2 regions of the Pseudazoarcus sp. NS20 genome follow, and region 1 is predicted to be linked to the other one. Evidence: riboswitches for the same ligand, from Rfam matches in the RefSeq annotation. Region 1 holds a riboswitch; the other holds the start of a gene.
The links. Region 1 has a riboswitch for thiamine pyrophosphate ahead of thiD (bifunctional hydroxymethylpyrimidine kinase/phosphomethylpyrimidine kinase). Riboswitches for the same ligand answer to the same signal wherever they lie in the genome.
Positions count from the first base shown of each region.

Region 2: another riboswitch for thiamine pyrophosphate. It lies ahead of AC6H0W_RS13705 (TonB-dependent siderophore receptor); the one in region 1 lies ahead of thiD (bifunctional hydroxymethylpyrimidine kinase/phosphomethylpyrimidine kinase).

Region 1 is NZ_BAAKIY010000001.1:27,669-32,786, reverse strand. Features, by position in the region: gene AC6H0W_RS00165 (SLC13 family permease) at 1-165, shown strand, start outside; gene AC6H0W_RS00160 (S1 family peptidase) at 233-964, shown strand; gene thiD (bifunctional hydroxymethylpyrimidine kinase/phosphomethylpyrimidine kinase) at 1,036-1,869, opposite strand; TPP riboswitch at 1,926-2,027, opposite strand; gene AC6H0W_RS00150 (TMEM165/GDT1 family protein) at 2,088-2,678, opposite strand; yybP-ykoY riboswitch at 2,724-2,896, opposite strand; gene AC6H0W_RS00145 (carbonic anhydrase) at 3,021-4,364, shown strand; gene AC6H0W_RS00140 (MFS transporter) at 4,392-5,118, opposite strand, start outside.
Region 2 is NZ_BAAKIY010000004.1:403,708-408,825, reverse strand. Features, by position in the region: gene AC6H0W_RS13715 (zinc-binding metallopeptidase family protein) at 1-523, shown strand, start outside; gene AC6H0W_RS13710 (diguanylate cyclase domain-containing protein) at 573-2,243, opposite strand; TPP riboswitch at 2,905-3,003, shown strand; gene AC6H0W_RS13705 (TonB-dependent siderophore receptor) at 3,073-5,118, shown strand, end outside.

The sequences.
Region 1 (5,118 bases):
GCCAGCTTCGCCACGCCGATCGGCTATCAGACCAACACGCTGGTGTACAACGCCGGCAACTACCGCTTCACCGATTTCGCGCGCATCGGCATTCCCATGAACCTCGTCGTGTGGGTGCTGGCCAGCGTGCTGATTCCCGTGTTCTGGCCGCTGCAGCCGGTGTGATCGGGGCCAGCCGGAGAGCGGCTGTGGGCATTGTTCGAAGAGCCCGGCTTTCAGGAGAACATCCCGCATGATCGATTCCATACTGCTCAGCGTCGCGCGCATCCTCACCTTCAACGGTGCAACTACGCTGACCAACGCCACCGGCTTTTTCTTCGAGCGCGACGGGCGCTTGTTTCTGGTGTCGAGCCGGCACGTGTTCTTCGACGGGCCGAGCGGGCACGCGCCGGATCGCATCGAGATCGAAGTTCATGTGGATGCCGACAACGTCGCGGATTCCGTTCAATACTCGATTCCGCTGTACCGGGACGGCGCATCGTTGTGGCGCCAGGGTGAGGACGAGGCCGGCGAGATCGACGTGGCCGTCATCGAGATCGAACGCCCGGCCTTGCCGCCCAGCGCCGTGCTGGAAGCCTTCGGGCCGGAGCACCTGTGGCAGCCCGAAGATCGCGTCGAGGTCGGCTCGTCGGTGCTGGTGGTGGGTTTTCCGCTGGGTTTCCACGACACGTTGCATCACTTGCCCGTGGTGCGCCATGCCGGCATCGCCTCGTCGTTCGGCCTGCGCTTTCAGGGTGAGGGTTATTTCCTGACCGATGCGCGCACCCACCGCGGCGCCAGCGGCGCGCCGGTGGTGATGCGCAAGCCGGATGCCGACGCTGCGGGCCAAAGCCTGCCGTGGCGGTTGCTGGGTGTGCACTCGGCACGCCTCGATGTGGGCTCGCGCGACACCGAGCTGGATGAGGCGCTGGGCCTCAACTGTGCGTGGTACGCCGATGTGGTGATGGCGCTTACGGCGTCCTGAGAGGGCGGTGTCTGAAGCAAAACGGGCTGCGCAAGGCAGCCCGTTTCAAGTGTGCTCTCAGGTTCGGGTGCTCAGCGCCACAATGCGTGGAAGTGATGCACCGGGCCGTGTCCGCTGCCCACCGTGAGCTGGCCGGATGCGGCAATGCCGCGCAGCAGGTAGTCGCGTGCCACGCGCACGGCGCTCTCCACCGGCGCGAGGGTGTCAGCCGACTGCGGCAGCAGTGCGGCAATCGCGGAAGACAGCGTGCAGCCGGTGCCATGCGTATTCTTGGTTTCGATGCGCTGCGCCTGCAGTTCGATCATGCGGTCGCCGTTGAACAGCAGATCGGTCAGATCGCCGCCGGGCAGGTGGCCACCCTTGAGCAGCACCCAGCGCTCGGACGAAGTCGGCAGCATGTCGCGCAGGCGTTCTGCGGCGCGATACATGCTCTTCAACGAATCGGGCTCACTGCATTCGAGCAGCACGCCGGCTTCGGGTAGGTTGGGCGTGATCATGAAGCTCTGCGGCATCAGTGCCTCGCGCAGCATCGCCACGGCTTCGCGCGCCAGCAGGTGGTCGCCGCTCTTGGCCACCATGACCGGGTCGCACACCACGAACGGCGCCTTGTGCTGCTCCAGACGGTCGGCCACGGTGCGCACGATGTCGGCGGTGCCGAGCATGCCGATCTTGACGGCATGGATGGCGACATCGGCAAACAGCGTGTCGATCTGCAGTTTGAGGAAGTCGACGGGCGGCGTGTGCACGCCGGTGACGGCCTGCGTGTTCTGCGCGGTCAAGGCGGCGATGACGCCGCAGCCATAGGCGCCCAGCGCCGAGAAAGCCTTGAGGTCGGCCAGCACGCCGGCGCCACCACTGGGGTCGACGCCGGCGATGCTGACTACGTTCGGAATGCTGCGGCTCATGAGCGCGCTCCCCGGTTAGAGACAGTCTGTGGGGTGCTGCCGGGCCGACAGGTGCAGGTGCGCATGGAGCGTTTTCCTACGCCGGTGCTAACCGGGTCAGGTTCCAAGGGTATTTTCTCAGCCTGCCGCAGCGACGGCGGGCACCCCCAACGAAGCTGCGCAGGTTAGCGCAGCCGCCCCGTCGTGACAACCGCAGGCGGCCCGCTGCGCGGCGAAGCTCAGCTGCTCCACACGCCGGACAGTGCGATCACGCCGAGTACCGCGAAAAGACAGGCGGCTATGCCATGCACCAGGCGTGTCGGCATGCGGTGCGCCAGTCGGTCGCCGATCAGTACGGCGGGCACGTTGGCGATCATCATGCCCAGCGTGGTGCCCACCACGACCGCCACGAAAGCTTCGTATTGCGCGGCGAGGGCAACCGTGGCGACCTGCGTCTTGTCGCCCATTTCGGCGAGGAAGAAGGCGATCAGGGTGGTGCCGAAGATGCCGAGGCCGCTTTTGACCTGCACGTCTGCGTCGTCGAGCTTGTCGGGGATCAGCGTCCAGATGGCCATCGCGATGAAGCCGATGCCGAGGATCCAGCGCAGCGTGTCCGGCCCGATGACGCTGGTGAGCCAGGTGCCGACGGCACCCGCGAAGGCATGGTTGGCGATCGTCGCCACGAAGATGCCGAGCACGATGGGCGCGGCACGCCGGTAGCGAGCGGCGAGCATGAAGGCGAGCAGTTGGGTTTTGTCGCCGATTTCGGCCAGCGCAACGATGCCGGTGGAAACGAGAAAGGCTTCGAACGGAAAGTCAGGGAAATTCATGATGTCCTCCGGGCCGTAGCGTTAACCGATGACCGGCGCGCTCCCGGCCCGAACAGCGGAGTGCGTCGGTCAGCGGTCTTGCCAGGCTGGAGGGCGCTCGCAGTAGTTGAAAACTGCGGAGGCGACACCTCGGGCTGAATGCGCCATGTCCGATGGACAAGTATGTTGACGCGTCCCTTCCGCCGGGGCGGAAGCGGCTACTCCCCGATGACGGTGCGAATTCTATCCGAGGAATGAATTCGTGCGCACGGAATCTTTCGAATCCATGCGTTGCGTTAAAGAAATGCGCGCTTCGCGCCGTTGTAGCACTCGGGTACCCAATTCATTCACCGACGAATCGACATGCACTCTTGCCTCGGCCGTGCCTTTGCGGCGTTAGCGCTGGCTTTGCCGCTTGCTGCCTCAGCCGTCGACGACGACTGGGTGACGATCTCGCGCGACGGCAGTCGGGAGATCCAGGTGGACCGGGCAAGCGTGATTCCGTCGGATGCGGGCACCAAGATCGCCTGGGCGCGCATGGTGATGGCGCCCGAGGAAGCCGAACGTGCCGGCTACACCGCGGTGCTGGCGCTGAACCGCTTTGATTGCCTGAATCGGGGCTTCCTCACGGTGCGTCGTCGTTACATCGACGAGCGCAATGTGGTGCTGCGCGAGGAAGAGGTGCGTGATCAGACCATGCGTCCGGTGGCTCGCGGTGGGGTGGATGATCGGCTGTGGCGGGAGATCTGCCGGCCGCCGTCCAGCAGCGATCTGGTGTCGCTGGCCGGCGAGGCCGACCGCATCGCCGCCGCACTCGAAACATTGCCGTCTGCGAAGCCGGTGACCGTTGCAACGGCCGCTCCGGTGCCGGTTGCCGGCCCGGCACCCGCCGCGCCCGAGCCAGGCGTTTCCGCGCCTGCAGCGCCGGCCGTCGTGCCGCCTGCCGCGGCTGTGCCCCCGCCCGCGCCTCCTCAACCTGCAGCGCCTCCAGCGCCGTCCAGCTCCCCCCGGGTTGCCCCGCGCCATCCGCTGCCGGATTGGGATTACGGTGACCTGTACGGCCCCCAGCAGTGGGGGCTGATGCGGCCGGACTGGGCGGTGTGCAGGGAGGGCAAGCGCCAGTCGCCGATCGAGCTGCAGTCGGGGTTGGTGGTGCAACTCGAGCCGGTCGAGTTCGACTATGCGCCGACGTTGTTCCGCGTCATCGACACCGGTCGGTTGCTGCGCGTCCAGACCGGAGCGGGGCTGGGGGCACGTATCCGCGGCGAGCGTTACGAGCTGATTTACGTCGAGGTGCATCGCCCCGGGCAAGAGCGTGTGGATGGCGTTGTGCACGACCTGTCGGTGGATCTGCATCACCGTTCGGCCGACGGACGCATGGCCGTGGTGTCGGTCCAGTTCCGAGCCGGCACGGCGCCCAATCCGGTGCTCACCACATTGCTGTCGGCGCTGCCGCTGGAGCGCGGCGCTCAGTACGGGCCGGATTTCAGCATCGACCTGCGCCCCTTGTTACCGGCTGACCCGGCGCATTTCATGTATTCGGGTTCGCTGACTTCACCGCCGTGCACCGAGGGCGTGCTGCGCGTGGTGATGAAGCAGCCGATGGAGGTTTCGTGGGAGCAGCTTGGCGTGATTTCGCGTCTGCATCCGCCCAGCGCCCGTCCGCTGCAGGACGGCTTCGACCGCCGCGTGCTGGAGTCGCGCTGAGCGGCAGTGTGTGGCTCGGGTGCCGTTTCAACGGCGCTTTGTGGTGGCCATCAGATAGGCCGCGATGGCCGCGGCCATCAACAGCATGAACAACCAAGCCATGCGACCATAGGCCTCGTTTGCGCCGATCAGCAAAGCCACTGCCAGTGGTGCCACGGCTTTGGCGAAGAATGCCGGTTGGGCCAGCCGGCCCATCAGGCTGCCGTAGGTGGCGCGCCCGAACAGCTCCGCGGGCACGGTGCCGCGCACGATGCTCAACACGCCATTGGCAAGGCCATAGACGCATGCGCAGGCAAAGGCCAGCATGGGAGCCGCGCCGGCCAGGCTCAGCAGCAGCATGGCGAGCAGCATCACCACCAATGAAGCCAGCCCCACGCGCACCGCTGGCAGCTCGCGCGCGAAGCTGAATTCCAGAATACGGCCGACCACCTGCATCGGGCCGATCATCGAAGCAGCGGCGATGGCCGTTGCCGCCTCCAGCCCGCTTGCGCGCAGCGCGCCCACCACGTGCGCCGCCATGCCCGACACCACGAAGGCTGCCAGGGTGAACGCCGTCGCCAGCCACAGCAGCTGTGTGCGCTGGGCAGCGCTGGCCTCGGCCGACGGCGCTGCAGTGGCTGCGGGAGTGGGCAGTGGCCTCGGTTTGGGCAGAAGCCAGTGCAGCGGCAGGCACACCACAAGGTGCAAGGCCGCGAACACCCAGAACGCTGCACGCCAGCCGGCAATCCCCTCGATCCACCAGGCCAGCGGCCAG
Region 2 (5,118 bases), on a different contig from region 1:
CACGCTGCTCGGGCACTTCCGCCACGAAATCGGCCATTACTACTGGGATCTGCTGGTGCGCGACGGCGCCGGCGACACGCTCGCGCGGTTTCGCGATCTGTTCGGCGATGACCGGCTCGATTACGGCGAAGCCCTGGAGAAGCATTACCGCGACGGCCCGCCGCCGGAATGGGCGGAAACGCACGTATCCGCCTACGCGACCATGCACCCGTGGGAAGACTGGGCCGAAACCTGGGCGCATTACCTGCACATGGTGGATACGCTGGAAACGGCCAACAGCCTGGGCATCGCCGTGCGCCCCGAGATGGATATCCGCGGCGAGCTGTCGACCGAGATCGACGTCGATCCGTATCAAATCAGGGATGTGGAGCAGTTGCTGGAGTCATGGGTGGCGCTGACGGTGGCACTCAACACCTTGAGCCGCTCGATCGGCGCGGCCGACCTCTATCCGTTCGCCCTGCCCCAGCCGGTGCGACGCAAAATGGCTTTCGTGCACGATCTGGTCATCGGGCAGCGTCCGTAAGGCTCGCAGCCCACCATGCAGCCCCGCGCCTTGCACGAATGAGGCGCAGTCAGACGGCGGACGCACGCGCCGCGCGGCGTTGCTTCTTGACGGCGTACATCGCCAGATCGGCGTGGTGCAGCAGTTGCTCTGCCGTGATGCCTTCGCCCGGGTGATAGAAGGCCGTGCCGAAACTGCCCTTGAGCGCCAGCTCGTGGCCGCTCAGCACCAGCGGTTCGCCCAGGCATTGGCTGAATTTCTCGGTGATGGGCTCGACTTCGGCCTCGTCGTGCAGGCCCTCGAGCACCACCACGAATTCATCGCCGCCCAGCCGCACCACGAAATCGGTGCGCCGGGCCGCACCCAACAGCCGGCGCGCCACCTCCTTGAGCAACTCATCGCCCACATCGTGGCCGAGCTCGTCATTCACCTGCTTGAAGCCGTCGAGATCGAGGAACATGAGCGCCAACAGGTCGCCCGAGCGGTCGGCCCGCGCCATGCCGCGCGGCAGCATTACCGACAACTGGCGACGGTTGGGCAGGTCGGTCAAGGGGTCGTGGAAGGCCTCACGCTCCAGCAGCAGTTCGATGCGCTTTTGCTCGGAAATGTCGGTGATGAAGCCAACGAACCGCACGAGCTTGCCGAACCGCATCTCGCCCACCGCGAGACGGATCGGAAAGGTGGAGCCATCCTTGCGCTGGGCAGTGGTTTCTCGCCCGATGCCGATCACGCGCGCCGGGGCGCCACCCAGATAGTTGGCCAGATAGCCGTCATGCATCGAGCGCTGCGGCTCGGGCATGAGCATGCTGATGTTGTTGCCGATCAGCTCACCCGCCTGCCAGCCGAACAAGCGCTCGACCGACGGATTCACCGACACCACGGTGCCGTCGCGCTCGATGGTGATGATGGCGTCTACCGCCGTATCGAAGATGGCCTTTTGCCGCAGCTCGCTGATGCGCAACTGGCTGTACAGCGCCTTGAAACGCAGCACCAGATTGCCCGCCAGCACGGCCATGCCCAGCGTGAGCGTGACCACGGTGATGCCGATGACGATATCGAAATCGATCGTGGGCACGAAGCCCGGCATGTCTTCACCGACGAAGCGCGCTGCCCGCATCGCCACATAATGCATGGAAGCCACCGCCCCGCCCATGACGGTGCCACTGAGCAGCACAAGGTGAATCTCGTTGAGCCAGCAGCTTTTGTGCAGGCCGAAACGCAGCCACAACGCAAACCACGCCAGCAGCACCGACACCGCCAGCGAAGCAAAGAACCAGAACGGGTCGAAGCGCAGCAACGGGGCCATCTGCATGGCCGCCATGCCCATGTAGTGCATGGCGCCGATGCCGCCCCCCACCAGGAAGCCGCCCCCAAGCAATTGGCTGCGCGTAACGCTCTCGCGTACCAGCATGCTCAAAGCCATCCATGAAGCCAGCAGGGCCGGCACCATCGAGACGATGGTCATGAAAGGGGCGTAGCTCACCGGCACGCACAACTCGAACGCCATCATCCCGAGAAAATGCGTCGACCAGATGCCTATGCCGAGCGAAACCGTGCCGGTAGCAATCCCCAACTGACGAAACATTTGACTGTGGCCGGCACGCGCAAGGCCCGCCACCTGCATGGCAATGCACGAGACCAGAACCGCAATCACCAGAGAGAGCACCACCAGAGCCGGCTGGTAGGTGCCGACCATCAGCAGCGTGGGATCACCACCGACCCAGAAGAAGCGCTCCAGCATGAATCCCCTTTAAGACTGGGAACTGCACCGTCACCCGCCATGAACAGCGATGCCGTATCGATACTATAGGAACGTATAGCGAACTTCGTGCATAAGAAAATTTGAATGCGCTGCGGTTTGTTGCGCGAATGCAGCGCCGCGGTCGACCACACTTGCATGTCGTTTTTTACATAAGCGCACGGCATTGCAGGATCCGACGGAAAAGCAGCCCACATGCTCACTGGATTGCGGCGCTTCGCTCGCAATGACGGCAAGAGGCCGTGCGGCCATCAGATCGGTCAGGGCTCACGGCAACGAACGGCGCCGCGATGCTCCAAAGGCGACCTATCCGCCGTATCCGAATGCCGCGCTAACCCCTATCCCGCCCCCCGCAGAACCTCGATAGCCTGTCATTGCGATGCGCGCAGCAACGAAGCAATCTCGCAGCGCCTGCACATTGCACATGTAGCTGGTTGCCGCACTGCGCTCGCAATGACGTCGGGCGGCGGTGCCACATGCCATAGGCACCCACACGGTTTCACCCATGCGTGCAAGCCGTTGCGGTCGCGCACACGCCACGCGCATTGCCGCGAATCTTGCGCTTCGCACACCGTACCGACTTGCGCTACGTCAACAACCCGCAATCCAGCCCTTCGGCCTGGCAAGGGGCGGTGCTACCATCGCGCCACGCTAGGGGTCCTGGAGACGTCGTCTTCGGGTGAGAAAGACCCTTGAACCTGACCTGGATAATGCCAGCGTAGGGAAGCTCGACGTTCTTGGGGTGTTTCCACCCGCGTTCGTTTCGGTCGTCCTTGCGCATGCTTGTCCCCCGCGCAAACGAGGAACGAACATGCTTCTACCACCCTGTCACCTGCGGCGGCTCGCGCTGCCCGCGGCACTCGCTTTTTCCGCTCCGGCTCTCTCCCAAACCGCCGAACCGCCCGAAACCACCCTTCCCGAAGTGGTGATCACCACCTCCGGCGAGTCCGTCGACGGCATCGCCAAGAAGGCGCGCATCGGCACCTTCACCGAAGCCCCGCTGCGCGAGACGCCGGTGTCGGTCAAGGTGATCACGCAAGAGCAGATGCAGGATCGCAGCATCCGCACCGCCACCGAGGCGGGCAAGTACGACGCCAGTGTGCAGAATTCGTACAACGCCATCGGCCTGTCCGACCGCCTGGCCATTCGCGGCTTCGAAATCAGCACGGGCGCCAACTACCGCAAGGACGGTCTGCTGGTGCTGGCGCAGGCGCCGATCATGCTGGAGAACAAAGAGCGGCTGGAAATCCTCAAGGGCCTGGCCGGGCTGCAGGCCGGTGTGGCCTCGTCCGGGGGCGTGCTCAACTACGTCACCAAGCGCCCCACCGACTACTCCCTGCGCAGCGTCACGCTGGAAGCAAGCGAGCGCGGCACGATCTATGGCTCCCTCGACCTGAGCGACCGCTTCGGTGAAGACCGCCAGTTCGGCTACCGCATCAACGCCATGGCCTCAGAAGTGCGCTCGTATGCCAAAGGCTCGAACGGCGAGCGCCGCTTCTTCTCTGGCGCCTTCGACTGGCAACTCACCCCCGACAGCCTGCTGCAACTCGACTTCGACTACCTGCACAAATCACAGCTTTCGGTACCGGGCTTTCAGTTGCTGGGTGGCACCACGGTGCCCAAGGGCGTCAGCGCCCGCGACATGCTCAACAACCAGCCGTGGAGCAGCCCGGTGGTGGACGACGTGACCAACGTCGGCCTGCGCTTCCAGCACAAGATCAACGATGCTTGGCGTACCGAGGTGTCGGCCAACTATTTCGAGCTGCGCCGTGACGACGCGGTAGCTCTGCCCACAGGCTTCCAGGCCAATGGCAACTACAGCGTGATTGACCTACGTCGCGACGATGACAAGCGCACGGTGCTGGCAGGACAAGCCTTGCTGCAGGGTGATATCCGTCTCGGCTCAATGCGACATGAGGTGACGTTTGGTATGGCCGCGCATGAACGGCGCGATCATTTCGCCGAGTATGTTTCTGCATTCGTCGGCACGAGCAATATTTATAACCCGATCAACCTCGCCCCCAGTCCTCTCGCGAACAACCCCGTCCGCCTGCGCCGGCAAGACAATGAGCACGCTCTCTTTATTCAAGACGTCATGCACCTGAACGAGCAGTTCAAGCTGCATGCCGGGCTGCGCCACGTCCGGCTTGATCGCGACCAATACGACGCCAACGGCAGCCCGTTGAGCCGCAAGAACCACCGTTTTCTGCTCCCCAACGTCGCACTCGTGTTCAGCCCGGATCAGCGCTGGTCATTCTATGGCGCGTATTCCGAAGGATTGGAGCCAGGCGGCGAAGCACCCGTTGGGACGACTAATGCGGGACAGGCTATCGATCCGACCAAATCTCGCCAGATCGAAGTCGGTTTGAAAGCTGATCTGACGGAGCGACTCAACGTCAGCGCGGCGCTGTTCCAGATCAAGCGCCAGTACGAGTACACGTCAGCCGCCAACGTTTACACCGCGTCCGGCATAGACCGCCGCCGCGGCCTGGAGCTCTCCGCAGATGGTCGCGTCACGCGCAACCTCCTGGTCGGCGCGAGCGTGGCCACCATCCTCGCCGATGTCGATGGCGTGGAAGGCAAACGCGTGGGCAACGTACCCAAATACAAGTCCGTGGTGTACGGCGAATACACGCTACCGTCCATGCCGCAGGTGCGCCTCAACGGTAGCTGGCAGTACTCCAGCAGCAAACTGTTTGCGCCCAGCGGCAACGAGCGGGCCAAGCTCGCCGGCTACCACGTGTTCAACCTCGGCGCGCAGTACATGACCGACGTGAACGGCGTGGCCACCACCATCCGCTTCGGGGTGAATAACGTGTTCGACAAATTCTATTGGGGTGACACCTCCAGCACCTTC